2 regions of the Stutzerimonas sp. R40042 genome follow, and region 2 is predicted to be linked to the other one. Evidence: predicted binding sites of a transcription regulator. Region 2 holds the regulator's gene; the other holds the start of a gene.
What was found. Region 2 encodes sigma-54, which starts transcription at its own class of promoters, with help from an activator protein. Its sites were predicted from a motif close to ANTGGCATNNANNTTGCTNT; they were not measured.

Region 1 (14,848 bases), 440 kb from region 2:
CAAAAGCAGGCCCGTACAAAGAAACAGTGCTTTCATTTCGTCCTCCTTGACTAAGCAACTGTACTGCAGGCTACTCAATAAAAAGCGCCCTTGGCATCTGTGTCTCCTTGTCTCGTGAAGACGTCGACAGAACGTCGGCTTTGTCGAGTTAGGCGAGCCGTTCATGCGCGTCGCATGCGGATCGCCTGGAATGGCTGTAGTTGAGCGCATCGGCTGCGCCGTCGCGATGTTATGATTGCTGCATCTGCTCTCAGGGTTTGTGGAACAACCTTCCCGTATGGACTTACCCAGTAGTCGCTCACGTTTCCCGATTGCCAATCAGCTATTGATTGAATGATTTCCCCTGGCGCGCTCTCGGCCGGGGGTGGAGTGCGCCATGACAGAAGTAGAAGCAAAAAAGCCTCAAGAAACCCTGCAGGATCGCCTGGCGCAGGTGGTCGAGCTGCTGCAGCGTCATCGGCTTGGTGAAGACGGTGGGGTTCGTCAGGATGGTCAGCCGGCAGTTCTGAGTGAGGATTATGACCAGGGGCTGATTCTGGCCGAGCTGCAGCGCAAGCTCGATGAGCTGCACCCTGCCGACGTCGCCCACATTCTCGAAGCCTTGCCGCTCGAAGAGCGACTGACTGTCTGGCAGCTGGTCAAGGCCGAGCGTGATGGCGACATTCTGCTCGAGGTTTCCGACGCGGTCCGTGAAACGCTGATCGCAGACATGGACGACCACGAGTTGCTTGCTGCGGCCAAGGAAATGGACGCTGATGAGCTGGCGGATCTAGCGCCCGAACTGCCGCGCGATGTCGTTCATGAACTGATGGAAAGCCTCGACGCGCAGCAGCGTGAGCGAGTGCGTTCGGCCCTGTCTTACGAGGAGGATCAGGTCGGTGCGTTGATGGACTTCGAGATGGTCACCATTCGCGAAGACGTCAGTCTGGAGGTTGTGCTTCGCTACCTGCGTCGCCTGAAAGAACTCCCCGGTCATACCGACAAACTGTTCGTGGTCGACTACGACGGCGTGCTCAAGGGTGTTCTGCCGATCAAGCGCCTGCTGGTGAACGATCCAGACAAACAGGTCGCCGAAGTGATGGCAAGTGATCCGGTCACCTTTCATCCGGATGAGGACGCCTATGATGCGGCACAGGCATTCGAGCGCTATGACCTGGTCTCCACGCCGGTTGTCGATAAGGGCGGCAAGCTGATCGGCCGACTGACTATCGACGAGATGGTCGACCTCATTCGTGAGGAGAGCGAAAGCGAAGTGCTCAACATGGCCGGTCTGCGCGAGGAGGAGGATATCTTCGCCTCGGTCTGGAAATCGGTACGCAACCGGTGGGCCTGGCTGGCGGTGAACCTGGTGACGGCGTTCGTCGCCTCGCGAGTGATCGGCCTGTTTGACGGCTCCATCGAGAAGCTGGTTGCGCTGGCGGCGCTGATGCCAATTGTCGCAGGCATCGGCGGCAACTCCGGCAACCAGACGATCACCATGATCGTTCGCGCCATGGCGCTGGATCAGGTGGGTACCGGCAACACTGCGCGGCTGCTGCGCAAGGAAGTTGGCGTCGGGCTCGTCAACGGGCTTGTCTGGGGTGGCGTCATCGGTGCGGTGGCCTGGTGGCTATACGGTAGCTGGTCTCTGGGGGTCGTGATGACCGCCGCAATGACGCTGAATCTGTTGCTGGCCGCCTTGATGGGGGTGCTGATTCCGATGACTCTTGCGCGTCTCGGGCGTGATCCGGCAATGGGGGCAAGCGTGATGATCACGGCCATGACCGATAGTGGCGGGTTCTTCATTTTTCTCGGATTGGCGACGATTTTTCTGCTGTAGCGCGACTTTTCGCGTCCTGTAGGGGTTTGCCTTGTTTCTCTGTTTCGGGCTAAGGTTCGGCCGTTTCGCGCGTCGCGAAACCTGTCCGAACCAACGCAGCGAATAACAAGCAGCTCGAGCTGCTGACAAGGGAACTCCCGATGACCCCCAGCCAACTTCTGCTCGAAGGCGTCGAACTCATGCTATTCGGCATCGGTTTCGTCTTTGCTTTCCTCGTTCTGTTGATCCTCTGCATTCGCCTGATGTCCTACCTTACCGATCGCTTCGTAAGCGCCCCGGAGCCTCAGCTAGCGGCTGCGCCAGTCACCAGCGCGGATGCGGATACGCTCGCGGCGATCAAGGCCGCCATTCATCAACACCGCGCGCGCCGCGGTTGACTCTGGAAAGGGAGTTCCTTCCATGACCATTGCTAAACAGCCACTCGGCATCACCGACGTGGTGCTGCGTGATGCGCACCAGTCCATTCTCGCCACGCGCGTCCGCCTGGAAGACATGCTGCCGATCGCAGCCAAGCTCGACCAAGTCGGGTTCTGGTCGGTTGAGAGCTGGGGGGGCGCTACGTTCGACGCCTGTATTCGCTACCTGGGCGAAGACCCCTGGGAGCGCATTCGTGAGCTGAAGAAGGCGATGCCCAATACGCGTCAGCAGATGCTGCTGCGCGGGCAAAACCTGTTGGGCTATCGTCACTATGCCGACGATGTAGTGGAAAAGTTCGTCGAGCGCGCAGCGGTCAACGGCGTGGACGTGTTCCGTGTATTCGATGCGATGAATGATCCGCGTAATCTGGAAACGGCTCTGCGCGCGGTGAAGCAGCAAGGCAAGCATGCTCAGGGCACAATTTCCTATACCACCAGCCCGGTGCATACGCTGGACATGTGGGTCGATCTGGCTAAGCAGATCGAGGACATGGGTGCCGACTCTGTAGCAATCAAGGACATGGCCGGCATCCTGACGCCCTATATGGCGTTCGAGCTGGTCTCGCGCCTTAAGGCCAGCCTGGCAATCCCCGTCCATATGCAGTGCCATGCCACTGCCGGCCTGTCGTCCGTCGCCATTCTCAAGGCCGTGGAGGCAGGTATCGACAATGTCGACACCGCAATCTCCTCCCTGTCGATGACCTATGGCCACTCCCCGACGGAGTCGGTGGTCGCCATGTTCCAGGGCACCGCGCGTGATACCGGGCTCGACCTGGAACTGCTGGAGGAAATTGCCGCTTACTTCCGTGAGGTGCGCAAGAAGTATGCGAAGTTCGAGGGTAACCTCAAGGGCGTCGACTCGCGCATCCTGGTCGCTCAGGTGCCGGGCGGGATGCTCACCAACATGGAAAGCCAGCTCAAGGAGCAGGGCGCTCAGGACAAGTTCGACCAAGTGCTGGCCGAGATTCCGCGTGTGCGCGAAGACCTTGGCTTCATTCCGCTGGTGACGCCAACTTCGCAGATCGTTGGCACCCAGGCGGTGATCAATGTACTGACCGGTGAGCGCTACAAGTCGATCACCAAAGAAACCGCCGGTGTGCTAAAGGGCGAGTACGGTGCGGCGCCGGCGCCATTCAGCGCCGAGTTGCAGGCGCGTGTGCTTGACGGTGCCGAGGTCATAACCTGCCGTCCTGCAGATCTGCTGCAGCCGGAGATGGAGCGGCTGGCAGCCGAGCTCGAGGAGCTGGCTCGCGAGAAGAACATCAAGCTGGCTGAGGATGCCATCGACGACGTCCTGACCTACGCATTATTTCCACAGATTGGCCTGAAGTTCCTCGAGAATCGCGGCAACCCCGCGGCGTTCGAGCCGGCACCCACCGGCAGCGAACCGCCGGTGCGCGAGCCGGGCAAGCCGGAGGTTTACACCGTCGAGGTCAACGGCAAGTCGTTCGTTGTGCAGGTCAACGAGGGTGGTGACATCGAAGGCATCAAGCCGCTCGGTGCTGGTCCTGCTACCGGCGCTGCCAGTGCCAACTCGACCGCGGCCGTTCCGGCTGGTGGAGAGCCGCAGCCGGCACCGCTGGCCGGCAACATATTCAAGGTGCTGGTGCAGCCTGGGCAGCTCGTCCAGGAGGGCGACCTGGTAGTGATTCTCGAAGCCATGAAAATGGAAACCGAGATCCGTGCGTTCAAGGCCGGCACTGTTGCTTCGGTCAACGTCAAGGTTGGCGACGCGGTTTCGGTCGGCGACAGCTTGCTGAGCATCGCTTAAGGGGAGTTGCATGGATAAGTTGCTCAAGCTGTGGCAGGGAACCGGTCTTTATCACCTGGAGCCCGGGCAGGCATTGATGATTCTCGTCTGTCTGGGGCTGATCTACCTGGCCATCCGCAAAGGCTTCGAACCGCTGCTGCTGATTCCGATCGGTTTCGGCGGCATCCTGGCGAACATTCCGGTGGCCAACATGGGGGAGGGTGCCGGCATCCTCCACCTGTTCTATGAAGTCGGCCTGCCGACCAGCGTGTTCCCATTGCTGATCTTCATGGGTGTCGGAGCGATGACCGATTTCGGTCCGATGCTCGCCAACCCGAAGACGCTGTTGCTTGGGGCTGCGGCGCAGTTCGGCATCTTCGCTACGCTGCTCGGTGCGTTGGCACTTACCGCCGCCGGTATTCCGGGTATGGAGTTCACGTTGCGTGAGGCCGCCTCGATCGCGATCATCGGTGGCGCAGACGGCCCCACCTCGATTTTCGTGACGTCCAAATTAGCGCCTGAGTTACTCGGCCCTATTGCCGTCGCGGCTTACTCCTACATGGCGCTGGTACCGCTGATACAGCCGCCGATCATGCGCGCCATGACGACGAAGGAAGAGCGCGCCATTGTCATGACGCAGCTGCGACATGTGAGTCAGGTCGAGAAGATCGTCTTTCCGCTGGTCCTGTGTTTGCTGGTGGGCCTCTTGCTGCCTGATGCGGCGCCGTTGGTCGGCATGTTTGCATTCGGCAATCTGCTGCGTGAGTGCGGTGTCGTTGACCGTCTGGCTGACACTTCGCGCAATGCTCTGATCAACATCGTCACCATCGCGCTGGGTCTGACCGTGGGTTCCAAACTGTCCTCGGAGGCGTTCTTGCAGCTGAAAACGCTCGGCATATTGGTGCTGGGGATGGTGGCCTTCTGCGGCGGCACTGCCGCAGGGATCTTCATGGCAAAAGTGATGAACCGTTTCAGTCAGAACAAGATCAATCCCCTGATTGGTTCGGCAGGCGTATCCGCGGTTCCGATGGCTGCGCGTGTATCCAACAAGGTGGGGCTGGAGGCTAATCCACAGAACTTCCTGCTGATGCACGCCATGGGGCCGAACGTGGCTGGGGTTATCGGCTCAGCCGTGGCTGCCGGCGTTTTGCTCAACTTTGTTGGCTAGCTGACCTCTAGGTAGGTTGTTCATCCGCGGTGGCTGTGGAGGCTTGGTAGCGCGGCCTCCATAAGCCTTCTAGGTGGCGGATGAACAACCGTAAATCCGACCGCCGCTCCTTGAGTCGATTCTTTGCGGTGCCTAGGGGATCGAACAAGTCGCGGGGGCAAAGACCGACAGTCAGCAGAGCTCTGCCGGGTGACCTTTCGCTGACTTCTTCGCCGCTTGGGTTTTCCGTCTCCGGGCGGGCCCTTTCTCTCGCGCACCAATGACTTGGCCGAACACTTCATCCTGGCGCTGCCTGCGCAGAAGGGCTTGCCTAGCTGCGCTCGGTAGTTCGGATCATCATGCTATTACCAGCCTGGCTGTGTCCCACGATTGCCGTCGGCCATAAGTCAGCCTCGGGCGCAGTGATCTTTTACCGAGGATCAAGCTTGAAAAATGGTGGTGCGGGGCTGGCTGCTTCATGCATCAGTAGGGGCGCGATGCATCGCAGTTGCTGGAGTAGGGATGAGTTCAGGGAGTGGGAGGCGTGGAAGTGTGCGTCGTGCCTGTCGACGTCATGGTGCGTCAGTTAATACCTAGCATCAGGCAGGGCCTGAAGGCCCTGCCTGATGCCCGTCAGGCTTCTTCCTTGGCCAGCTCGGTGTCCTGAGCGATCAACGCGATAAGGGCGTTTTGCTGGCGGTGAGCAAGCTGCCTGAATCGCTGTAGGAGTTCCCGTTCATGCAACGATAGCTCTGGACTGTCCAGGCGCATGCTGAGGTCTTCATCGAGCGCACCTTCCTGTAGCAGGCTTTGCTCTAGCCTAGCGATTATCTCGGAATTCATGCTGCGATGATGATTGCGCGCCACTTCAGCGATGCGTTCGCGCATACCGTCGGGAAGTCGTACGACGAATTTGTCAGCCGTGCGGCTGGAATAAACTGCCTGTTTCATAGGGCGCATAATTAACCGGTTAGTCAGGTGGGCGTGCTGGCGTATTGCCGGGGTAGTCACCGGTCTGACAACCACCAGTACCTTGCTGTTCCGTCTGCCGGTAAAAATTATGGAGACGGCTTCATGGCGCCAATTGTACGACGAACGGGGGATTAGTAAAGACCTTGTGCTGTCAAAGTGCCTTTACTGTGATGCAGTGCCTCATCGGTGCTGCGGTTAGCGTAATACCGGGTCGAACTTGACCCTGCGGCCGATGATCGCGGTGATGAGAAAGAGCAAACCGAAGACGCCTAGGCCGGCTTTCAGCGTCGTGCTCGAGATAGCCGTGCTTTCTGGAAACAGGTATGCGCCGCAGGCACAGGCGATCGTTAGCACCAGGCAAGTCAGTGCGGATTTAGACATGAAAGACCCCTCTCTTTTTTTGCGGAACCTAGCTGGCGTTTACCAATCACTAGAAGACCCAGCGTTGCGGTTGCGCAGGGATGGCTGTTTCCGTGGCGCTGAGCGTCGTCGCCTGTGCGCTGGGGACGGTGCCTGAGTACTGCAGAGATAGCCGAGATGTCGGCTCGTAGGTCACCTGTGAAAGCTCGGCTGGTGGGAGTTGCAAGGCGGTCAGAGCTGCGAATGCGAATCCTGCACCAAGAAGAAAGGCCGGCTTGATCATGAGCGTTATCCTTCGCGTCACGTTGAGTGTGCCTTACTCTTTGCAGCTGTCATGCCAAAGTTTAACGATAAAAAAGTATTTAAAAATCAATAACTTAAGTGTTTTGTTATGCTGGTCTGGATTGCGCTTTGCACGGGGCGCAGTTGAGGTCCATGCAAAATGCAATGCACGGTTCTCTGGAGCTGGTGCCGATGGTTTGTCGAGTATGGGCACGCACTGCGTGGGGCATGACAAAAGGCCCTGGTGTCGATAAGATGCCGCCCGCGTGATCCGGTCCCAGTAGCTCAATTGGATAGAGCATCCCCCTCCTAAGGGGAAGGTTGTGAGTTCGAACCTCGCCTGGGACGCCATAGCGCCCTGTTCGCCGGCAGGGTGTGAGGGCAGCGAGCTCCTGCCATATGAAGGGCGGCGTTAGCCGAATGGCGTAGCGTTATCGCGGCGAGCGTCGCGCTGCAGTTGGTAGACGAGACGTTCTATCTGGCGCTGTGTCTGCCCGCTGAGGCGATGGAAGCGAAAGCCGCACAACGATATGTCCCGCTTCTCATCGATTACGAGATGGCGAAGCTCGACATCGCTCTGGATCTGTCCGATCGGCAGCTTGGCTACCAGTTCGTATACCTGGCCAGTCTGTAGGTTGCCCTGGTGGTTGCCCTTGATGCTGAGCTTGCACCCTGTGGCCGAAATATCGAGTAGTCGCCCTTCCAGCGCCGTGCGCACCGAAGCGCCGCCAAGCTGCGCGGCCACCGCGGTTTCGTTGAGCTGTGCGCGATATGCATTGCGCCGCTGGTGGTAGGTCAGTTCTGCCGGGGTTGGGATCCAGTAGCAGCGAGCACCGTCAATTTCGCCTAGATGAACCTCTCGGTCGCTCGTCCAAGAGATTTTGGCGCCTTCGTAGAAGCCTTCGATGTTGATTGGCTCGCCCTGAAGCAGTAGGCGCTCGCCGTCATTGGGGATCAGCTCATCCAGTGCGATCCATCCGGTTTCCCGGTTCATCTGCACCAGAAAGCTCTGATAGCGCTGATTGCGCTCATGGAACCGAAGGGTCAGCGCGATGTTGTTATCGAGAAGCGGACGCAGGTTGGCATAAATCTCCAGTGGTGCGGTCAGCAGCTTGGGAGGTTGTGGGCCGTCTTCGTCCAGAAATAGGCTAGACACGGTCCTGTGCTCTCCGGTGCGTTGTGCTCACCATCGTGTTGCGTCCTTACTTGTTGCTCTTGTTCGTTCAGGCCTGGCTCAGTGGCCGCTGCTGCTTGTTTTTCGCTGCGCTTCCGCGATTGTCATAGAGGCTGGGAGTGTCGTCCTTGCCTTGCAGGATCTTCAGTATTTCACCCAGCGTGCTCTGATTGGCTCGTATCAGGCGGCCGTTACGCTCGTTCGCAGAGCGACAGCGTTCGAGTTCAGTTTCGAGAAGCTTGGCCTTTTCGATCAGGGCTTCGCCTTGCTCGATCCGACTCGCCGCGATTTCCAGGCCTGCTCTGTCGGGGCTCAGTCGCTGGTCGACAAGCCATTGGCTGCGTTGAGCACTGTGCTGGCCAAGCAAGGCGAGCAGGGGCTGCTTCTTGCTCAGTGTGGCTTCCAGTTCGACCAGATTGCGATCACCCAGCGCTGCAAACTCCTGATCAATAAGCTCAAGGAGTTGGCGGGCTATGCCGATATCGTCGGTCAGTTGCTCAAGTACTGCAGCGTCATGCATGTCGGAACTCGGGGCGGATTCGTATGAAAAATGGGCCCGGGCTTAGCGTTGCGTTTCGAACGCCAGGAGCTTGGCTGCCACGCGTGCACTGTCGACCTGGTAGGAGCCATCGGCAATCGCTTGCCTGAGTTTGGCCACACGCTCCTGATCGACCGCAGGCTGATCGTTCAATTTGTCGGCCGCTTGCTGCAGGCGCTGAGCTTCGGGGCTCAGTTGCACGGTATCACCGGCAGTGTTGGTGCCAGCGGTTTTGCTTGCCTCGCCGGTCGTCTCCTGTTGCGGAGCGGCCGCGCGCTCGTTGCTTTGCACACTGTTACGCCCGGTAGGGGCATTCAGTGGGCTGTTGGGTCGATTGAAGTCGATGACCATGATGCAAACCTCGAAGGAATCAGGACGCTTGCCATGTGTTCGGCAACAATGGACAGAACTTTAGCGTTTTTTTCTCTGGGGCACACGGAAAAGCTACCTGCCGCGGCCTCATCTACATCGCAACTTCGACCTGACCGGGTGCGACTACCCGAGCCTTTACCGTGCGGCCGGAACGGCGGTTCTTTACCGGAATCTGTTTGCCCGGAACACCGTCAGCCATGGCTTCACCGGGCATGCGCACGCTGATCGTGCCGGATCTCGCCGTGATGACGACATGGTCGCCCTTGCGCACGGCCTTCGCCAGCTCAATCTGGTTGGGTGCGATCACCTGGTCGGGCTGCACCGGCCGAGTTAGCTTGGTGCCCAGCACTTCATCGAGCCGGGTCAGATAGCCCTGGCTAAGGTTCGAGACGTCTCGCTCCGCGATGCTGACGTCGCTTTCGCTCAGTACCGTATCCCGCAGCAGTGATTTGCTGGCCACGATGACATGCCGATACAGTCTTACCTGTGCCGGGACGAAAACCGACCACGGACTGCTGCCCTGGCAGCTTACCCGCACGGTGACGCGGCCGATGGGGGCGCTCGTACTGGTCAGGCTTGCTGTCAGTGGCTGATCGCACTGGTTTAGTCGCAGGCGCGGGTCGAGTCGGCTCACCTCGACTTCATGGCGCGCCTGGATGTCAGTGCGGCTTAAATAGTCGACCACTGAACCCTCAAGAAACTGTTCAGTCACGTCGATAAGCTGTTTGGAATGTGACATGGTTGACGCATGGGCAAGCTGCCCTATCGCGCACAGCGCAACGAGCACCGCTGCGCTTTTTCGCAGTATCTGGCTATCGCGCCGGAAAATGGTCATATGGACGTTCATATCCCAAACAAAGCAAGGGGCGTGCCGTCACTTTAAGGTCGCCAGCCCCGATAATCTGCACGCAGAGAGGAAGACTGGCATGGCCGGTGTATTGGATTCGGTTAACCAGCGTACCCAGTTGGTGGGTCAGAATCGCCTTGAGTTGCTGCTGTTTCGCCTGGAGGGCGAGCAGTTGTATGGGATCAACGTGTTCAAGGTCCGAGAGGTGCTGCAGTGTCCTCGGTTGACCGTCATGCCCAAGTGTGGACGGGTGGTGCGCGGCGTGGCGAGCATTCGCGGTAGTACCTTGCCGATACTCGATCTGTCTCTCGCTACCGGCAAATCCGCGCTGATGGACGTGCAAAATTCCTTTGCGGTGATTACCGAGTACAACAACCGCACGCTCGGGTTTCTGGTGCGTTCGGTCGAGCGAATCGTCAACCTGAACTGGGAGGCCATCTTGCCTCCACCCAAGGGCGCGGGGCGAAATCACTACCTGACTGCCGTTACGCACATCGACAACAAACTGGTCGAAATCATCGACGTGGAAAAGGTACTGGCCGAGGTGGCGCCGACCTCTGAGGAGATTTCGCCTAATGTCGTGGATGAGGATACCCGGAATAAGGCGCTCTCCTGCCGCGTTCTGATCGTCGATGACTCGTCGGTGGCGCGTAAGCAGATCACGCGATGCCTGGAGAACCTTGGGGTCGAAGTCATCAAGTTGAACGACGGGCGCGAGGCCCTCAATTATCTGAAGCGGATGGCGGATGAGGGCAAGAACCCAGCTGAAGAATTCCTAATGATGATTTCCGATATTGAAATGCCGGAAATGGATGGCTATACCCTGACTACCGAGGTGCGGCACGATCCGCGCATGCACGGTATGCATATACTGCTGCATACTTCGCTTTCCGGTGTGTTCAACCAGAACATGGTGAAGCGGGCGGGCGCGGATGACTTTCTCGCCAAGTTCCAGCCTGACGATCTTGCAGCCCGGGTGGCTGATCGGATCAGGCAGGCGGATGCAAACTGAGGCTGGGTCCTCTACATGATGGTGAGGCTTTATTGGTGTCAGTCGATCTGGATTTCGAGCAGTTCCGGGTATTCCTTGAAAAGACGTGCGGCATCCTGCTGGGCAGCAACAAGCAGTATTTGGTGTCCAGTCGCCTGAACAAGCTGATGGAGCAGCAGGGCATCAAGACGCTTGGTGACCTGGTCAGGAAGATTCAGGCGCAGCCGCGCAGCGGGCTGCGCGAGTTGGTGGTCGATGCGATGACGACCAACGAAACGCTATGGTTCCGCGATACCTATCCGTTCGAAGTGCTCAAGTCACGGGTTTTGCCCGAAATGTTGAAAGGCGCGTCCGGCCAGCGGCTGCGAATCTGGTCCGCCGCATGCTCCTCGGGGCAGGAGCCGTATTCGCTGTCCATGGCCATCGACGAGTATGAGCGCGGCAATCCGAGCCAGCCAAAAACTGGGGTGCAGATCGTTGCGACCGAACTGTCCGGTGCCATGCTTGCTGCCTGTAAGGCTGCCGAATATGACAGCCTTGCAATTGCCCGGGGCCTATCGAGCGAGCGTCTGCAGCGATATTTCGATGTCAAGGCGCCGGGCCGTTGGGCGGTGAAGCCTGCGATCCGCTCGCGCGTCGAGTTTCGCGTCCAGAACCTGCTCGACAGCTACGCGGCTCTAGGTAAGTTCGACATCGTTTTTTGCCGTAACGTCTTGATCTACTTCTCCGCGGATGTGAAGAAAGACATCCTCAAGCGTATTCATGCCACGTTACGCCCTGGAGGCTATCTCTTCCTCGGTGCATCCGAGGCCCTTAATGGTCTTCCGGAGCTGTACCAGATGGTGCAGTGCAGTCCGGGCATCATCTACAAGGCCAAGTGATCGTTCCAGAGAGCGGCAGAAAACTGTCGCGTCTGTGCTCCAAACGCGGCAAAAAGGCGGTAAGCCCTTGCCGCTTTTGACGCCGAAGGCTCGGCTTTCTTCCTTTATATCCTTGTAAATCAAGCTCTTGATGCGTCTGGCACGACACTTGCTGCTGTGTGCGCAAGCAGACTGTACCCGACAGAGGGCAGATCAATGAGCATCAGTTTCGACAAGGCATTGGGCATTCACGAGAAGGCGTTGGGCTTTCGCTCGCAGCGTGCCGAGGTGCTGGCCAACAATATCGCTAACGCCGATACCCCCAATTACAAAGCCCGTGATCTCGACTTCGGTAGCGTGCTTGCCGAACAGGCGGCGCGTAGCCAGGGCAGCTTCGGCGTTACCCGAACCAGCGAAAAGCACATCGCCGCCGAAGGTGTGGAGATCGCCGATGCCTCGTTGCGCTTTCGTACGCCGGCACATCCCTCGCTCGACCAGAACACCGTCGATCTGCAGATCGAGCAATCCAACTATGCGAAGAATGCCGTGGATTTCCAGGCGAGCTTCACCCTGCTCAATAGCAAGTTCAAAGGGCTGATGAATGCCCTGCGCGGCGAATAAAGGAGTACCTCATGTCTCTTAGCAGCGTTTTCAATATTGCCGGTAGCGGCATGAGTGCACAGAGCACTCGCCTGAACACCATTTCCAGCAACATCGCCAACGCCGAGACCGTTTCGTCAAGCGTCGATCAGACTTACCGGGCACGCCATCCGGTATTCGCCACTGTCTTGCAGCAGGCCAACGGCCAGCCCGACCAGTCGCTGTTCGCCGGCCAGGACCAGGCCGGGGTTGGCGTTCAAGTGCTGGGCGTGGTCGAGGACCAGAGCGAGTTGCAGGCCCGTTACGAGCCCAATCATCCAGCCGCCGACGAAAGCGGGTATGTCTATTACCCGAACGTCAATGTGGTGGAAGAGATGGCTGACATGATTTCGGCCAGTCGCGCTTTCCAGACCAACGCCGAACTTATGAACACAGCCAAGACCATGTTGCAGAAAGTGCTGACGCTGGGTCAGTGATAGTTACGAGAGCGCACTATGAGCACTACGAACGGCGTCGGTGGTACCGGCTCGATACTGGATCAGTACCAATTTGGTGAAAACCGCGAAGCCAAAGGCAACGAGCTTGGCAAGAACGAGTTCCTTGAGTTGTTGGTCGCCCAGATGAACAACCAGAACCCGTTGGAGCCTCAGGAAAACGGCGAATTCATTGGTCAGCTAGCGCAGTTCAGCACCGTGGAAGGCGTCGAGAAGCTCAACTCGAGCATGCAGACAATCCTGTCTGGCTACCAGTCGTCTCAGGCGCTGCAGGCCTCGTCGCTGGTAGGCCGAAAAGTCATCGTGCCGAGTGACAAGGCTGTGGTCGATACCAGCGAGACCTTCAAGGCCAGCCTGGTGTTGCCGACCTCCAGTAGCAACGTTTTCGTCAATATCTATGACAGCACCGGTGCTTCGGTCGGGCGCGTGAACATGGGGCAGCAGGAAGCCGGCAACGTGTCCTTCATGTGGGACGGCAAGGACTCCAGCGGCAATGTCTTGCCGCCCGGTACCTATCGCTTCGAGGCGCAGGCTACCTATCAAGGCGAAACCAAAGGGCTTTACACCTTGCTGCCGGCGAACGTCGACAGCGTGACGCTTGGGCAGAACGGCGGGGAGCTGATGCTCAACCTTGCCGGTATCGGCAGCATCGGCCTCTCCCAGGTCCAGATCATCGGACAATAACCGCCGGCACCTCGGCAAAGGAGCGATTCCATGTCCTTCAATATCGGTCTTAGCGGTCTTCGTGCTGCGAGCAAGGATCTCAACGTCACCGGTAACAACATCGCCAACGCCGGTACCGTGGGCTTCAAGCAGTCGCGCGCGGAGTTCTCCGACGTCTACGCGGCTTCAGTGTTGGGCACCGGCAAGAACCCGCAGGGCAGCGGTGTGCTGATGTCCAACATCTCGCAGCAGTTCAATCAGGGCAACATCAACTACACCCAGAATGCACTCGACCTGGCAATCAATGGCAACGGCTTTTTCCAGGTCAGCAACAACGGTGCGGTGAGCTACACCCGCGCCGGTTACTTCGGTACCGACCGCGAGGGTTTTCTGGTCGACAATTTTGGCTACAAGCTGCAGGGCTTCCCGGTCGACGGTAACGGCAATCTGCAGAATGGCGTTGTGGGTAATCTGCAGGTGCAGACGACCAATCAGGCGCCGAAGGCCACCAGTCAGATCGATACGGCGTTCAACCTGAATTCGACGCAGAAATCGCCGGCGACCTGGCAGGCTACCTACGATGCCGAGCTGGCGAACACCGGCGACGCGAATCTGGCGCTGGCCGCCGCCGGCGCGACGTTCAATCCCACCGACCCAACCACCTATAACAGCTCCACCTCGCTGAATATCTACGACTCCCAAGGCAATGCGCACGTCATGACACAGTACTTCGTCAAGACGAGTGCGAATACCTGGGACATGAAGGTCCTCATCGATGGGCGTAATCCGGCCGACCCTGCCCAAGAGCCGCCGCAGCCCTACGTCATGGGTCTTGCCTTCGACTCGTCCGGTGCGTTGACGTCGGTCGACAACGGTGGCTCCACGCTCTTCAGCGTATCGCCGGACCTGAAGGTGACGCTGAACTCGGCCACAGGCAATCCGCCATCCGGAGGCTGGATACCGGCCATATCGAACGGTGCGACGCCTGCTACCTGGGCGGCCAACGGCGCGCTCGCCAACCCAGATGGAATCGTCCTCGACTTTTCCAAGTCGTCGCAGTACGCCAGTGCTTTTGCCGTCAACAATGTCGCGCAGGATGGCTATACCACCGGTGAGCTGGCCGGCCTGGAAATCGACGATACCGGTGTGATCTTTGCTCGTTACACCAATGGTCAGTCCAAGGTGCAAGGGCAGATCATTCTGGCCAACTTCGCCAACGTCCAAGGCTTGACTCCGGTCGGCAAGACGCAGTGGGTGCAGTCGTTCGAATCCGGCGAGCCGGTGGTCGGCACGCCTGGCTCGGGTACGCTGGGTGCGCTACAGGCCGGTGCGCTGGAAGACTCGAACGTCGAGTTGTCTGATCAGCTGGTCAACCTGATCGTGGCTCAGCGCAACTATCAGGCCAACGCCAAGACTATCGAAACCGAAAGCGCGGTGACGCAAACCATCATCAATCTGCGCTGATGACAGCGGCAACGAATAATTGCCGCTGACGGCAGTATTCCGCCGCTAATAACGAAAAAGGCCCGTGAGGGCCTTTTTCGTTTGTAAAACTTTCTTTGT
Region 2 (14,848 bases):
GCCAGCGCGTGGGCGCTTCCCGAGGACCGTGAACAGCCAATCCGCGTTCAAGCCGACACCGCCGAGCTGGACGACCGACAGGGCGTGGCGGTCTACCGCGGCGACGTGGTCATCACCCAGGGCACGATGAAGATCACCGGCGACACGGTGACCATCACTCAGGACGAGAACGGCGACGTCGAAGTCTTCACCTCCATCGGCAAACCGGCCTACTACGAGCAGAAGCCTGCAGCGGACAAGGAGATCGTCAAAGCCTACGGCCTGACCATCCAGTACTTCGCCGCCAACGAGCGGATCGTGCTCATCGATCAGGCCAAGGTTGTTCAGGAAGGCAACACCTTCGAAGGCGAGAAGATCGTCTATGACACCCGTCGCCAGATCGTCAATGCTGGCCGCGCCACCAATGCCGATGTGACCACGCCGCGCCCACGTGTGGACATGGTCATCCAGCCGCGCAAGAACGCGCAGGCAGCGGAGCAGGCGGAGTAATGGCCGTCCTCAAAGCCCAGCATCTGGCCAAGAGCTACAAGAGCCGCCAGGTCGTCCGTGATGTCAGCCTGTCCATCGAAAGTGGGCAGATCGTCGGCCTGCTCGGCCCCAACGGGGCTGGCAAGACCACCTGTTTCTACATGATCGTCGGCCTGGTGAATGCCGACCAGGGTCGAGTACTGATCGATCAGAACGACGTGACCCATCTGCCGATGCACGGTCGCGCGCGCGCCGGGATCGGCTATCTGCCGCAGGAGGCCTCGATCTTCCGCAAGCTCTCGGTCGCCGACAACATCATGGCGATTCTCGAGACCCGCAAGGATCTGGACCGTAGCGGCCGCCAGCAGGCGCTGGAAGGCCTGCTGCAGGAGTTCCACATCAACCATATCCGCAACAGCCTCGGCATGAGCCTGTCCGGCGGCGAGCGTCGCCGCGTGGAGATCGCCCGTGCGCTGGCTACTGCGCCCAAATTCATCCTCCTCGACGAACCCTTCGCTGGCGTCGATCCGATATCGGTGGGCGACATCAAACAGATCATCCACCACCTCAAGGCCAAGGGCATTGGCGTACTGATCACCGACCACAATGTCCGTGAGACCCTGGACATCTGCGAAACCGCCTACATCGTCAACGATGGCCAGCTGATCGCCGAGGGCGACGCCCAAACAATCCTGAGCAACCAACTGGTCAAGGAAGTCTATCTGGGCCACGAATTCCGTCTGTAGAGCCGTTTTTTTTTGCGCAGCTCGGCAAATCGGCCCTAGGCAAAGGCTTCCTCGGCAGGCATATAATTTGCTTTCTGTTGGCGCCTGGCGCGCCACATGTCGGAACGGGCGCGGTTGCGCCGGCATAAAAGGTTTGAAGTCCTCTGCCATGAAACCATCGCTAGTCCTGAAGATGGGCCAGCAGCTGACGATGACACCGCAGCTGCAACAGGCCATACGCCTCCTCCAGCTATCCACCCTCGATCTGCAACAGGAGATCCAGGAAGCGCTGGATTCCAACCCTATGCTCGAGCGCGAGGAAGACGGCGACGACTTCGACAGCTCCGACCCGATGGCCGAAGCTGCCGACCGCCCAGGTGAGGCCACCAGCGAGAAAAGCGCCACACAGGACAGCACCTACGACGAGCCATCGCACGGCAGCGAGAGCCTCGACGACGCTGACTGGGGTGAACGCATTCCCAGCGAGCTGCCGGTCGACACCGCCTGGGAGGACATCTACCAGACCAGCGCCAGCAGCCTGCCCAGCAACGATGATGACGAGTGGGACTTCACCAGCCGCACGTCGTCTGGCGTCAGCCTGCAGAGCCACCTGCTCTGGCAACTCAATCTCGCGCCGATGAGCGATACCGATCGACTGATCGCCACCACGCTGATCGACTGCATCAACGATCAGGGTTATCTCGAAGAATCGCTCGAGGAAATCACTGACTCGTTCGACCCAGAATTGGAGATCGAACTCGACGAAGTCGAAGTCGTGCTGCACCGCATTCAGCAGTTCGAACCCGCCGGGATCGGCGCGCGCGATCTGCGCGAATGCCTGCTGCTGCAACTGCGTCAGCTGCCCGAGCGCACCCCCTGGTTGAGCGAAGCGCAGCGTTTGGCCAGCGATTACCTGGATGTCCTCGGCAGCCGCGACTACAACCTGCTGATGCGCCGGATGAAGCTCAAGGAGGACGAGCTACGCCAGGTGATCGAGCTGATCCAGACGCTCAACCCGCGCCCTGGTTCTCAGATCGAAGCGAGCGAGCCGGAATACGTGGTGCCTGACGTGATCGTCCGCAAGCACAACGACCGTTGGCTGGTAGAGCTGAACCAGGACGCCATGCCACGCCTGCGCGTCAATGCGCAGTACGCCAGCTTCGTCAAACGTGCCGACTCCAGTGCCGACAACACCTTCATGCGCAACCAGCTGCAGGAAGCACGCTGGTTCATCAAGAGCCTGCTCAGCCGCAATGAAACGCTGATGAAGGTCGCCACGCAGATCGTCGAGCACCAGCGTGCATTTCTCGAGCATGGTGACGAGGCCATGAAACCGCTGGTGCTGCACGACATCGCCGAAGCGGTGGGCATGCACGAGTCGACCATTTCGCGCGTGACGACCCAGAAATACATGCACACTCCGCGCGGCATCTACGAACTCAAGTACTTCTTCTCCAGCCACGTCAGCACGGCCGAAGGCGGGGAATGCTCGTCCACCGCGATCCGCGCGATCATCAAGAAGCTGGTTGCGGCGGAAAACCAGAAAAAGCCGTTGAGCGACAGCAAGATCGCTGGTTTACTGGAAGCGCAGGGCATTCAGGTAGCCCGCCGCACAGTCGCCAAATACCGGGAGTCGCTCGGTATCGCGCCATCCAGCGAGCGCAAACGATTACTGTGATCGGCCAAGGCCGAAACGTCCCGGCGGCAGGGCTTCGGACCTGCTCTTCGCACAAGGCAAAGGAGATAGCAGTATGCAAGTCAATATCAGCGGTGTTCATCTGGAAGTAACCAATGCCCTGCGTGACTACATCGAGGAGAAGTTCGATCGGCTTGCCCGTCATTTCGACCGCATCATCAGCGTCCAGGTGATCCTGCAGGTCGAGAAGCTCAAGCAGAAAGCCGAAGCGACGCTGCATGTCGCTGGCCGCGAAGTGGTCGCCAACTCGGAACACGAAGACATGTATGCTGCCGTCGACCTGCTGGTCGACAAGCTCGATCGCCAGCTGATCAAGCACAAGGAAAAGCAGCTCGACCATACCCAGGGCGCCATCTCCCGCTGACTCCCAGACATGATCCGACTCGAAAACATCCTGACCCCCGGACGTTCCCTGGTGAACGTCCCGGGCGGTAGCAAGAAACGCGTCCTGGAACAGATCGCCAAGGTCATCGCCCAGGACCTCACAGACCTCGACTCCCAGACCATATTCGAAAGCCTGATTGCCCGCGAGAAGCTGGGATCGACCGGATTTGGCAACGGCATCGCCATCCCTCACTGCCGCATGGTCGGCTGTAACGCCCCGCTGAGCGCCGTGCTGCGCCTCGAAACGCCGGTGGACTTCGACGCCATCGACGGCGCGCCGGTAGACCTGCTGTTCGTCTTGCTGGTACCGGAAGCGGCCACCGACGAGCACCTCGAGCTGCTGCGCCAGATCGCCAGCATGCTTGACCGTGAAGAGGTGCGCCAGCGACTGCGCCAGGCGCCCACCAATGAGAGCCTCTATCAGGTCGTCGTCGACGTCCAGAATGGCGCCTAGCGGAGTGGGGGCCAGATGCGGCTGATCATCGTCAGTGGCCGTTCGGGCTCGGGCAAGAGCACCGCGCTGAACGTGCTCGAAGACAACGGTTTCTACTGCATCGACAACCTGCCGGCGGGTCTGCTTCCCGAGCTTGCCGAGCGCGCGCTGCTGCACACCGAGCTGCTGCATCCGCAGGTCGCCGTTTCCATCGACGCGCGCAACCTGCCCAGTCAACTGAAGCGTTTTCCGGAACTGCTCGAAGAGGTTCGCGCCAGGCATATCCAGTGCGACGTGCTGTATCTGGACGCGGACGACGAAACCCTGCTCAAGCGCTTCTCGGAAACCCGCAGGCGTCATCCGCTGACCAACGAGAGCCGCTCCCTCGCCGAGGCTATCCGCGACGAGGAGCTGCTATTGGCAGCCATCATCGACCATGCCGACCTGAAGATCGACACCACGCACCTGAATCTCTATCAGCTGCGCGACGTCCTGAAGCTGCGCCTGCTGAACAAACCCGAACCCGGCACCGCATTCCTCATCGAGTCGTTCGGTTTCAAGCGCGGCATGCCGGTCGACGCCGACCTGGTGTTCGATGTGCGCTGCCTGCCCAACCCCTACTGGAAAGCCGAGCTGCGCGACTTCTCCGGGCTCGATCAACCGGTCATCGACTATCTGACCGCCCAGCCCGACGTAGAGGAGATGTTTGAGGACATCCATGCCTACCTGAGCAAATGGCTGCCCCGCTTCGCCGCCAGCAACCGCGCATACGTAACCATCGCCATCGGCTGTACCGGCGGCCATCATCGCTCGGTTTATCTGGCTGAGCGCCTGGGCCAAGCGCTCAGGGAGCCGCTGAAGAATCTGCAGGTCCGTCACCGGGACCTCGCTTAGGAATACCTGCCCCATGCCTGCCCGCGAAGTCACCATCATCAACAAGCTCGGTCTGCATGCGCGCGCGGCGGCCAAGTTCGTCGGCGTTGCCAACCGCTATCCGTGTGCCGTCCGTGTCGGCCGCTGCCCGGCCACGCTGGTGGACGGCAAGAGCATCATGGCGGTCATGATGCTTGCCGCCAGCAAGGGCTCGACCCTGCACCTGCACACCGAAGGCGAGCAGGAGCACGAAGCCCTGGCAGCCCTGGTCGCACTGATCGACGACTACTTCGAAGAAGGCGAATAAGGCCTCGAGCGGCCGGCGCGGATGATGCCCGCGCCGGCTGGGCGAGGCTACTTGCCCGCCACCGTCATCCGCTCGATCAGCACCGAGCCGGTGCGCACGTTGCCACGCGTCTCGATATCACAACCTACCGCGACGATCTGACGGAACATGTCACGCAGGTTGCCGGCGATAGTCACTTCCTGCACCGGGAACTGTATCTCGCCATTCTCGACCCAGTAGCCGCCTGCACCGCGCGAGTAGTCCCCGGTCACCAGATTCAGCCCCTGCCCCATCAGTTCCGTTACCAGCAGCCCGCGCCCCATCTGACGGATCAGTGCTGCCTGATCCTCGTCGCCGTGACTGACGAACAGGTTGTGCACGCCGCCGGCGTTGGCCGTGCTCGGCATGCCCAGCTTGCGTCCCGAGTAGGTCGACAGCACGTAGGACAGCAGGCGGCCACCCTCAACGAAGGGTTTGGCATAGGTCGCCAAGCCATCGCCATCATAACCAGCGCTCCCCAGCGCCCGCGGGATGTGAGGGCGCTCGTCCAGGCTCAGCCACTCGGGGAATAGCGTCTGCCCCAGCGCGCCTTCCAGGTACGATGCCTTGCGGTAGAGGTTGCCACCGGAAATCGCTGCGATGAAATGGCTGAACAGCCCGGTAGCCAGCTCCGGCGCGAACAGCACCGGCACCTCGCAGGTCGGGATCGGACGCGCGCCCAGCCGCCGAACTGCTCGCTCAGCCGCACGCTGACCGATGGTCAGCGGATCGATCAGCGCCTCGCCGATCCGGTTCACGTCATAGAAATAGTCCCGCTGCATCTGCCCATCGCTTTCAGCGATCATCACGCAGCTCAGACTGTGCCGGCTGCTGCAATAACCGCCGATGAAGCCGTTGCTGTTGCCGTAGGCCCGGCAGCCCTGATGGGTGTTGAGGCTGGTGCCGTCGGCGTTGCGAATCCGCTGGTCGAAGGCGAAGGCCGCACCTTCACAGCTCAGCGCCTGCTCGATCGCCTGTTCGGGAGTGATCGCCCACGGGTGGTAGAGGTCGAGTTCGGGTAGCTCGCGCGCCATCAGCGAGGCATCAGCCAGGCCGGCGAACTCGTCCTCCGACGCATGCCTGGCAATGGCCAAGGCGGCCGCCACGGTTTCCCGAATGGCGGCATCTCCGCTGCCGGTGGTGCTGGCCGAGCCCTTGCTCTGGCCGACATAGAGCGTAATACCGAAGCCCTGGTCGCGATTGTACTCGACCGTTTCCACCTCGCCTTGACGCACCGTGGTGGACAGGCCCTGCTCCATCGAAACCGAAACCTCACTGGCGCTGGCGCCCTGCCGACGCGCCTCTTCGATGATGCGCTCGACCTTATCGCGCAAGCCGGGCAGCGCATGCGGTCCGATGCCCTCTACTTCACTCATAAGCTCTCCCAAAACCACTGCAAACGATTCAAGTAGCAGCCCGACATCAGCTACGCTGAGCCGGCTGCCGGGGCTGCTGTTATCATGGCGGCATTTCCTAGTGGACCAACCCCATGTCTGAACACTCCGACGTCGACGGCTTCGACGAAAAAAGCAAATCCCAGGTCAAGCGCGAACTGCTGGCGCTGCAGGAACTCGGCGAGCGTCTGACCACGCTCAAGCCCGATCTCATTGCTCGCCTGCCGCTCAGCGACGCACTGCAAAAGGCACTCGCCGACGCGCCCAAACACAAGGCACACATCGCACGCAAACGGCATATCCAATACATCGGCAAACTGATGCGTGACCAGGACGTCGACGCGATCCTGGCCCTGGTCGACCAGCTCGACGCCTCGACCCGCCAGTACAACGAACGGTTCCATGCGCTGGAACGTTGGCGTGACCGCCTGATCGCTGGCGACGACAGCACCCTGGAAGCCTTCGTCGCCGAGTATCCGGAGACCGACCGCCAGCACCTGCGCGGCCTGATCCGCCATGCGCAGCATGAAGCGGCACGCAACAAGCCGCCGGCGGCGAGCCGGAAGATCTTCAAATACATCCGAGACCTGGACGAGACCAAGCGCGGCCTGCGCTGAAGTCAGCTCCAGGCCGCCGGTCACGATCCGACGCGCGCCTGCTCAAGCGCCCGTCCCTCCCACGGTGATCTCGTCGATCTTCAGCGTCGGTTGGCCGACGCCCACCGGCACCGACTGGCCATCCTTGCCGCAGGTGCCGACACCGCTATCCAGCGCCAGGTCATTGCCTACCATCGACACCCGATTCATCACTTCAGGGCCGTTGCCGATCAGCGTCGCGCCCTTAACCGGCGCGGTGATCTTGCCATCCTCGATCAGATAGGCCTCGCTGGTGGAGAAGACGAACTTGCCGCTGGTGATGTCGACCTGGCCGCCGCCGAGGCTGGCGCAGTAGATACCCTTTTTCACCGAGCGGATGATTTCCTGCGGATCGCTCTCGCCGGCCAGCATGTAGGTGTTGGTCATGCGCGGCATCGGCAGGTGCGCATAGGATTCGCGACGGCCGTTGCCGGTCGGCGCGACGCCCATCAGCCGGGCGTTGAGCTTGTCCTGGATATACCCCTTGAGAATGCCGTTCTCGATCAGCGTCGTACATTGCGTCGGCGTGCCTTCGTCATCGACGCTGAGCGAACCCCGGCGATCCACCAGGGTGCCGTCATCGACGATGGTGCACAAGCTGGACGCCACCTTCTGCCCGATCCGGCCGCTGTAGGCCGAGCTGCCCTTGCGATTGAAATCACCCTCCAGCCCATGGCCGACCGCCTCGTGCAGCAGTACACCAGACCACCCGGGACCGAGCACCACCGGCAGTGACCCAGCAGGCGCCGGCACCGCCTCGAGATTGACCAGCGCCTGCCGCAGCGCTTCGCGCGCATAGCCCATGGCGCGATCCTCATCGAGGAAATACTGGTAGCCGGTACGTCCGCCGCCACCCTGCCCACCGCGCTCGCGACGGCCGTTCTGCTCGACGATCACGCTGACGTTGAAACGCACCAGCGGGCGGATATCCGAAGCCATGCCGCCGTCCAGCGCTGCAACCAGAACATGCTCCCAGACACCCGCCAGGCTCACCGTGACCTGCTTGATCCGCGGATCGAGCGCTCGCGTCGCGACATCGATGCGCTTGAGCAGCTCCACCTTTTCGCCCCGGCTCAGACCGTCGAGCGGATTATCGCGACCGTAGAGCGGCTCGAATGCTGCGCGGGACAGCACACCGACCTGCCCCTGCTTGCCGCTGCGGGCAATCGACCGCGCGGCCTGGGCCGCCTGACGCAAGGCATCGGCGGTGATCGCGTTGCTGTAGGCAAACCCGGTCTTCTCACCGGAAAGCGCCCGAACGCCGACGCCCTGTTCGATGTGAAAACCGCCTTCCTTGACGATGCCATCTTCCAGTACCCAGGACTCGGATACCTGATCCTGAAAATACAGATCAGCAGCATCCACGCCAGGACCGGCGAGCTCGCCCAGCAGCGCTGGGAGATCGTCGATGGTCAGGCCACCCGGCGTCAGCAGACGCTCGGTTACAGGTAACAGCAGTTCACTCATATTCACTCCAGACAGTCCGTGATCAAGCACGGGACGGAAAAACGGCGGTGGCGCTGCACCGGCATGCGCTGGCGGATGGCCGCCTGCTCGGGCACATCTCGTTCGGCGAGCAGCGCTGCCTCAGCAGCCGCCTGCTCGCACAACAACCGACCCCATGGGTCAACGATAGACGAATGCCCATAGGTGACGCGACCGCCGGGGTGCATACCGACCTGAGCGGCAGCCAGTACGTAGCACTGCGTCTCTATGGCGCGGCAGCGGATCAGAGTCGTCCAGTGTGCCTCACCGGTCACTGTGGTGAAGGCAGAGGGCGCACTGATCAGTTCAGCCCCTGCGTCGCGCAGCGCCATGTACAACTCGGCAAAGCGCAAGTCGTAGCAGACGGTCATGCCCAGCCGACCAACCGGCGTGTCGGCCACGACCAGCCGCTGCCCTGCACCGTAGGTATCGGATTCGCGGTACTGCTGCCGACTGTCGGCCACCTCGGCGTCGAACAGGTGCACCTTGTCATAACGCGCGACCCGCTGTCCGTGCTCGTCGATGAGCAGCGAACAGGCATTGGGCCGGTCCTGCGGACGGCCGTCGGGTGGCAGCGGCACGGTTCCAGCGACAATCCACAATCTGAGGTCGCGCGCGGTACGTTTCAACCAGGGCAGAACAGGCCCTTGGCCTTCCGCTTCGGCGCGCCCCAGCTGCTGTGGGTCACTGCAGCCCATGGCGGCGAAGTTCTCTGGCAGCACCGCCAAGCGGGCCCCGGCCGCGGCAGCCTGCTCGAGCAGGCGCCGGGCGGCAGCTAGATTGCCGGCGACATCAGCCTGGCTGGTCATCTGGATTACCGACAGCGACATGAATGCTCCCGTCGAATTGCGATGGCTGCGCGACACCGGCCAGTCAATTGGGCTTCTCGAACGGCTTGTCGAAACTGATCTTCGGCGATTGCCAAGGTCCCTTGACGTCGTACTGTACGCTGGCGAAGCGCGCCACACGGTCGCCCAGCAACTTGTCGACAACGAAAAGTGCCCCGCCAATCGCCGGTGCACCGACGATCAGCGCAGCCAGCGGCAGGTTGTTGCTGATCGGCAATGTGACCAGCAGTTTCGCATCGATCTGGTCGCGAGCCATGTCCAGCGTGCCATCCAGCTCGAGGTTGGTCGACGGACCGCTGACGGTAATGGGCTCGCGAGTGTTGAACACGCCCTCCTTGGCCAACAGCCGACCATCCAGCCGGTCATAACTGAGCCCCTTGCTGAACAGGTCGGAGAAATCCAGTCGCAGGCGACGCCCTATCGAATTGAAATTGAGCACGCCGAACACCCGTAGCGCCTGGGCGCTGCCATCGACCTCGACGAACTGTCCCTTGCGCAGCCGTGGCTGCATGCTGCCGGAATAGCGCGCCATGGCGAACCAGGCTGGCGAGCCGGGCCACTGCCCGTCCACATCCAGGCGAAAACTGTCGCTGGTCACCGAGGGCGCAAAACCCCAGGCAAGCAATACGTCGGCGAGGTTGCGCCCTTCGAGGCGGCCCTTGTACCAGGTCTGCGCGCCGCCCCAACCGCCACTCCCGGTAATCTTCAGGCCCTTGAGGTCGAGCGCGATGTCGCGGAACTCGATTCCGGCGCTGACCGGCCGCAGCTTCAACGCCCAGGCGCCAAGCACATCGTCGCCCAGGGATATCCGTTTGATGGCGACATCCATCGCCGGCAGGCTCTGCGGGTCGACATCGGCCAGCGGATCAGGTCGCTCCTTGGATGCTGCTTCGCCGGTTTGCGCCGGAGCCGGCAGGCGCAGGTGCTGGAGATCAGCAACGATGGTGCCACCCTCGGCATCCGGCAGACGAACCGAGCCGCCGATGGTCGAACTGCGAAGGCCAAGGTCCCAGGCATCGCTCAGTCGCCGCAGGTCCAAGCCAAGGTCGTCGATCCGGGTGCCAAAACCGTCGAAGCGACCGATATCGACCTGCGCACGGCGCAGCAGCGAGCCAGTCGTCTGCTGCGCGTCCGCCCTGCCATGTTGCTCGAGCACAGCCTGCCAGGCTTTCAAGTCGAGTTCCGGCAGGCGGCCTCTGACGTAAAGCCCGGCACGGGCCGGAAGATTAGCCGCACCGGAGCCCAGACGCAGCTCACCGCGACCCTGCGCCCAGGCGCCCGGCGGCGCAGCGAACGCCAGCGCGGCGAGCGCCCCATGCTGGACGCCGTAGTGACGCTCGGCCCCTTGCAGAGACATCCGCAACGAGGTGTCGCGGCGCTCGCCGGCAGACTTGCCGAACGGCGCTGGCAGATCGATGCGCAACCCCTGTAGCGACGAGTCGATTTGCAGCTGACTATCCTCACCCGCCAGATCCAGACGCAACTGATAGGGCAGTTCACCGCTCGCGGGCAGCGATTGCCCGATAGCGAGCCACTCAACCAGACGCTGCAACCCCACGGTGCCCTGTGCCTCCAGGCGAGAGGCTGGCTTGCCGGGCGCGCCTGTCGCGACCGCCTTGCCCTTGACCGAAGAGCCGAACAGGCGCGCCTGGATGGCCTCTGCACTCAAGCCTCGCGCGGTGTCGTAGCGGAATTTTCCACTGAGCTGCTCGAAGGCGAGCGCCGGCTCGGGGATCTTCAGCCTCGCATCATCGCTGGCGAAATCCACGATGACTCGCGGAGTGCCCTTGCCCAGCGGGATCTGCAGGTCAAGCCTGCCGCTGAGCGCCCCCTGCCCCTGCCAGCCGGCGAACAGCTCGGCAGTCCCGATCGGCGCCTCCTGCAGCAGCTTCAAGGCGTCCGCCAGACTGCTGCTGACCTGTCCTTTCACCGCCAGCTGCGGCACGTTTCCGGCCCCGGCGCGAGGTATCTCCGCTGTCGCATCCCGCACCTGGCTGTCGAGGATCCGCCCTTCCGCGAGCCGGACACGCACCCCACTGTCTTCGATCAGCACCTCGCCGCGGCCCTGCTGCAGCAGGGGCCAGCCGGGCTGAAACGCCAGCTCCGCATCACGCACCTTGAAGTACAGGCTCAGGGCGCGCGCGCTATCGGAAGCGCCCTTGTTCAATGCCCCCTGGTACTGGAAATAACCTTGCTCGACCGTACCGCCGCGGATCGCCTCCCTGAGCCAGCTGACCAGCGCCGGACTCAACGCCGGTGAGCGTGTCGGCAGGTATTTTTCGGTGAAGCGCGCATCGCCGTCGCTCAAGCCGACCCGCAGGTCCATGTAATCCTCTGCCGCGGGGTCCCGAGCCAGTCGGATAAGGAAGTCTCCGGCGATCTTGCCTTCCTCGCCGTCGATGCGCAGATAGGGCGCAGCCAGCGTGAAAGCCTGCTCATCCAGCGCCCAGGTCAGGCGCCCGCCGGCGTGTCGGTAGTGCCACGGCTCGGGATAAAGTGGCGCAAGCTGCAGGCTGAAGTCGTCGCTGTCCACGCGCAACTCGCCGCCGCCCAGGTCACCACGAGTGCTGCCACTCGCGTTCCCCACCGCCGGTATCCAGTTCTGCGCAGCAATGCTGATGCGGTCCAGATTGGCAGCGAACTGCAGGCGCTGCGGCGACTCCATCTGCGGGTAGTAGTCGAGCTGCAGGTTGCGCAATGTTCCGTTGGGTTGCAGCGCCGTCAGCGTCTCGGCGGCAGTCGGCGGCAACGGCGCCAGTGCACGAACGAGCGTGGCGATCGGCGCGATAGCCAGCCGATCCGCCTGCAGGCGCCAGTACTGCTGGGCCTGATCCTGCTGAAGCTGGATTCGCGCATCGCCCCAGCGCTCGCCGTCGAGATCGAATGCCAGCCGGTCCAGCAGCAGCCGGTAGCCCTGCTCGTTACGATCGATATACGCCTCGCCCCCCAGGTCCTCGAGCTGAACGGGCTCACGATCGGCAAAGGACATGCTCAGCTGCGACGCGTTCAGCCGTAGAACGGCACGTTCCAGCGCCTGTTCGCGCAAGCTCACCCACAGCTCGCCACCCATCTTCAGCGTCTGCAGATGCCAGTCGGCAGTCAGCCGGCGCGGTAACCAGGCGGCCCAGTCGCTTTGTGGCAGGCTGAGGTAAACCTGCGCCTCGGCGTCCTGCCAGCGTTGCGGCTGCACCCTCCCCTGGATGTTCAAGGCCAGCGGCTGACCATCTGGCAGAATGCTGCGCCCGTCCACCCTGAGCCGCTCGCCGTCGACGCGCAAGCTCAGATCGGTATAGCTCAAGGTCAGCGGCGATTCGCCGAATGGCTCCAGCGTGATCTGGCTGTTGCGCACCACCCACCCACGTACCCGCTGCAACGACTCGAGCATCTTCTGTGGCTCGGGCGGTTTCTGCTCGGTACGGGTCGGCAAGCCTTCCACCCGCCACTTGCCCTCGGCATCTTCAGCGACAGACAGCTGCACGCCGCTGAGTTCCAATCGGTTCAGCCGCCATGCTCGGGCCCAGAGGCTGCCCGCCAGGTCCGGCACGATAGCGATACGGTCCAGCCGCATCGCGCTATCCCCTTCACCGAGCAGCACGTCATGCGCCAGCAAACGCGGCGCGAAGCCCTCCCAGCGGCCTTCGAGCCTGCCCAGCGCAATGGGCATGCCCAGCGCTGCCTGCGCCTTCTGCTGCACCTCGGCGCGGTATTCGGCGACCAAGGGCACCAGCTGCCGCCCCAGGCTGACGTAGAACGCGGCCAAAATCAGCCCGAACGCAATTATCCAGAACAGCTGGCGCGACAGTGTCAGGAGGAAGGCAGCGAGACGGTTCATCTGGATGCGCTCCGGTCATCCTGGGCCTTGCGGCCCGGTCTACCTTTGTTCAGAGCAACACCACATCGTACTGTTCCTGGGAGTACATGCTTTCCACCTGGAACTTGATCGAGCGACCGATAAAGGCCTCCAGATCGGCGACATTGCCCGACTCCTCGTCGAGCAGACGATCGATCACCTTCTGATTGGCCAGCACCCGGTAGCCTTCGGCCTGATAGGCCCGCGCCTCCCGCAGGATCTCGCGGAAGATCTCGTAGCAGACGGTCTCCGGAGTCTTCAGCTTGCCACGCCCCTGACAGCACATGCAGGGTTCGCACAGCACCTGTTCGAGGCTTTCGCGGGTGCGCTTGCGGGTCATCTGCACCAGGCCGAGTTCGGTGATGCCGATGATGTTGGTCTTGGCGTGATCGCGCTCCAGCTGCTTTTCCAGCGTGCGCAGGACCTGGCGACGATGCTCCTCGTCCTCCATGTCGATGAAGTCGATGATGATGATGCCGCCCAGATTGCGCAGCCGGAGCTGGCGTGCGATGGCGGTGGCCGACTCGAGATTGGTCTTGAAGATGGTTTCTTCCAGCGTCCGGTGGCCGACGAAGGCGCCGGTGTTGACGTCGATGGTGGTCATCGCCTCGGCCGGATCGATGATCAGGTAACCGCCGGACTTGAGCATGACCTTGCGCTCCAGCGCCTTCTGGATCTCGTCCTCGACGCCATAAAGGTCGAAGATTGGGCGCTCGCCCGGGTAATGCTCGAGACGATCGCCCAGCTCGGGCATCAGCTCGCCGACGAACTGCCTGACCTTCTGGAAATTTTCCCGCGAGTCGATGCGGATCTTCTCGATCCGCGGGTTGACCAGATCACGCAGCGTGCGCATGGCCAGAGAGAGATCTTCGTAGATCACCGTCGGCGCCTCGACGGTCTTGATCTGGCTCGCTATCTGCTCCCACAGGCGGCGCAGATAGCGGATATCCATCAGGATCTCTTCGCTGCCGGCGCCTTCTGCCGCGGTACGCAGGATGAAACCGCCGGCCTCCTGAATGCCTTCGGCCGCAACGCATTCCGCTACGACCTGCTTGAGTCGCTCGCGCTCGGCTTCATCCTCGATACGCAGGGAGATCCCGACATGGCTGGTGCGCGGCATGTAGACCAGGTAGCGAGAAGGGATCGACAGCTGCGTGGTCAGGCGTGCGCCCTTGGTGCCAATGGGATCCTTGGTGACCTGCACCACCAGGCTCTGGCCCTCATGCACCAGTGCATTGATCGGCTCGACGGCGTTGCCTTCGCGGCTGGATATCTCCGAGGCATGAATGAACGCGGCGCGATCCAGCCCGATGTCGACGAAGGCCGCCTGCATACCCGGCAGCACCCGCACCACCTTGCCCTTGTAGATGTTGCCAACGATGCCGCGGCGCTGGGTGCGCTCGACGTGCACCTCCTGCAAGACACCGTTCTCCACCACCGCCACCCGCGACTCCATGGGGGTGATGTTCATCAGGATTTCTTCGCTCATTGTTGTTCTCGGCGGTGGCTTGATGTGCAGCGCTAGCTGATGGTTCCGGTCGATTCTAACCGCCCGGCGCGTCGAAGCCACAGGCTCTAGCGTGAGCCTTTGGTCCAACGTGGGAGAGCGAACACATCGAGCAGCTGCGTGGTCTCGCACAGCGGCAGGCCGACCACCGCCGAATAGCTGCCATGCAGCTGGCTGACGAAGGCAGCGCCCCAACCCTGGATGGCATAGCCGCCCGCCTTGTCC

Region 1: the regulator sigma-54 is predicted to act here: its motif matches at 11,685-11,704, upstream of flgB (flagellar basal body rod protein FlgB).

Annotation. Positions count from the first base shown of each region.
Region 1 is NZ_CP113258.1:1,492,430-1,507,277, forward strand. It holds gene OUY36_RS07120 (DUF4124 domain-containing protein) at 1-36, opposite strand, end outside; gene mgtE (magnesium transporter) at 377-1,819, shown strand; gene OUY36_RS07130 (OadG family protein) at 1,960-2,196, shown strand; gene oadA (sodium-extruding oxaloacetate decarboxylase subunit alpha) at 2,219-4,006, shown strand; gene OUY36_RS07140 (sodium ion-translocating decarboxylase subunit beta) at 4,017-5,153, shown strand; gene OUY36_RS07145 (Arc family DNA-binding protein) at 5,766-6,092, opposite strand; gene OUY36_RS07150 (PA3371 family protein) at 6,300-6,485, opposite strand; gene OUY36_RS07155 (hypothetical protein) at 6,535-6,747, opposite strand; tRNA gene OUY36_RS07160 (tRNA-Arg) at 7,021-7,097, shown strand; gene OUY36_RS07165 (flagellar brake protein) at 7,159-7,902, opposite strand; gene OUY36_RS07170 (flagella synthesis protein FlgN) at 7,970-8,440, opposite strand; gene flgM (flagellar biosynthesis anti-sigma factor FlgM) at 8,483-8,809, opposite strand; gene flgA (flagellar basal body P-ring formation chaperone FlgA) at 8,922-9,665, opposite strand; gene OUY36_RS07185 (chemotaxis protein CheV) at 9,757-10,689, shown strand; gene cheR (protein-glutamate O-methyltransferase CheR) at 10,722-11,549, shown strand; gene flgB (flagellar basal body rod protein FlgB) at 11,745-12,149, shown strand; gene flgC (flagellar basal body rod protein FlgC) at 12,161-12,604, shown strand; gene flgD (flagellar hook assembly protein FlgD) at 12,623-13,306, shown strand; gene flgE (flagellar hook protein FlgE) at 13,337-14,749, shown strand.
Region 2 is NZ_CP113258.1:1,048,142-1,062,989, reverse strand. It holds gene lptA (lipopolysaccharide transport periplasmic protein LptA) at 1-489, shown strand, start outside; gene lptB (LPS export ABC transporter ATP-binding protein) at 489-1,214, shown strand; gene OUY36_RS04925 (RNA polymerase factor sigma-54) at 1,363-2,871, shown strand; gene hpf (ribosome hibernation-promoting factor, HPF/YfiA family) at 2,945-3,253, shown strand; gene ptsN (PTS IIA-like nitrogen regulatory protein PtsN) at 3,263-3,727, shown strand; gene rapZ (RNase adapter RapZ) at 3,743-4,600, shown strand; gene OUY36_RS04905 (HPr family phosphocarrier protein) at 4,614-4,886, shown strand; gene pmbA (metalloprotease PmbA) at 4,934-6,280, opposite strand; gene yjgA (ribosome biogenesis factor YjgA) at 6,394-6,915, shown strand; gene tldD (metalloprotease TldD) at 6,958-8,400, opposite strand; gene OUY36_RS04885 (carbon-nitrogen hydrolase family protein) at 8,403-9,248, opposite strand; gene OUY36_RS04880 (YhdP family protein) at 9,292-13,098, opposite strand; gene rng (ribonuclease G) at 13,148-14,605, opposite strand; gene OUY36_RS04870 (Maf family protein) at 14,692-14,848, opposite strand, start outside.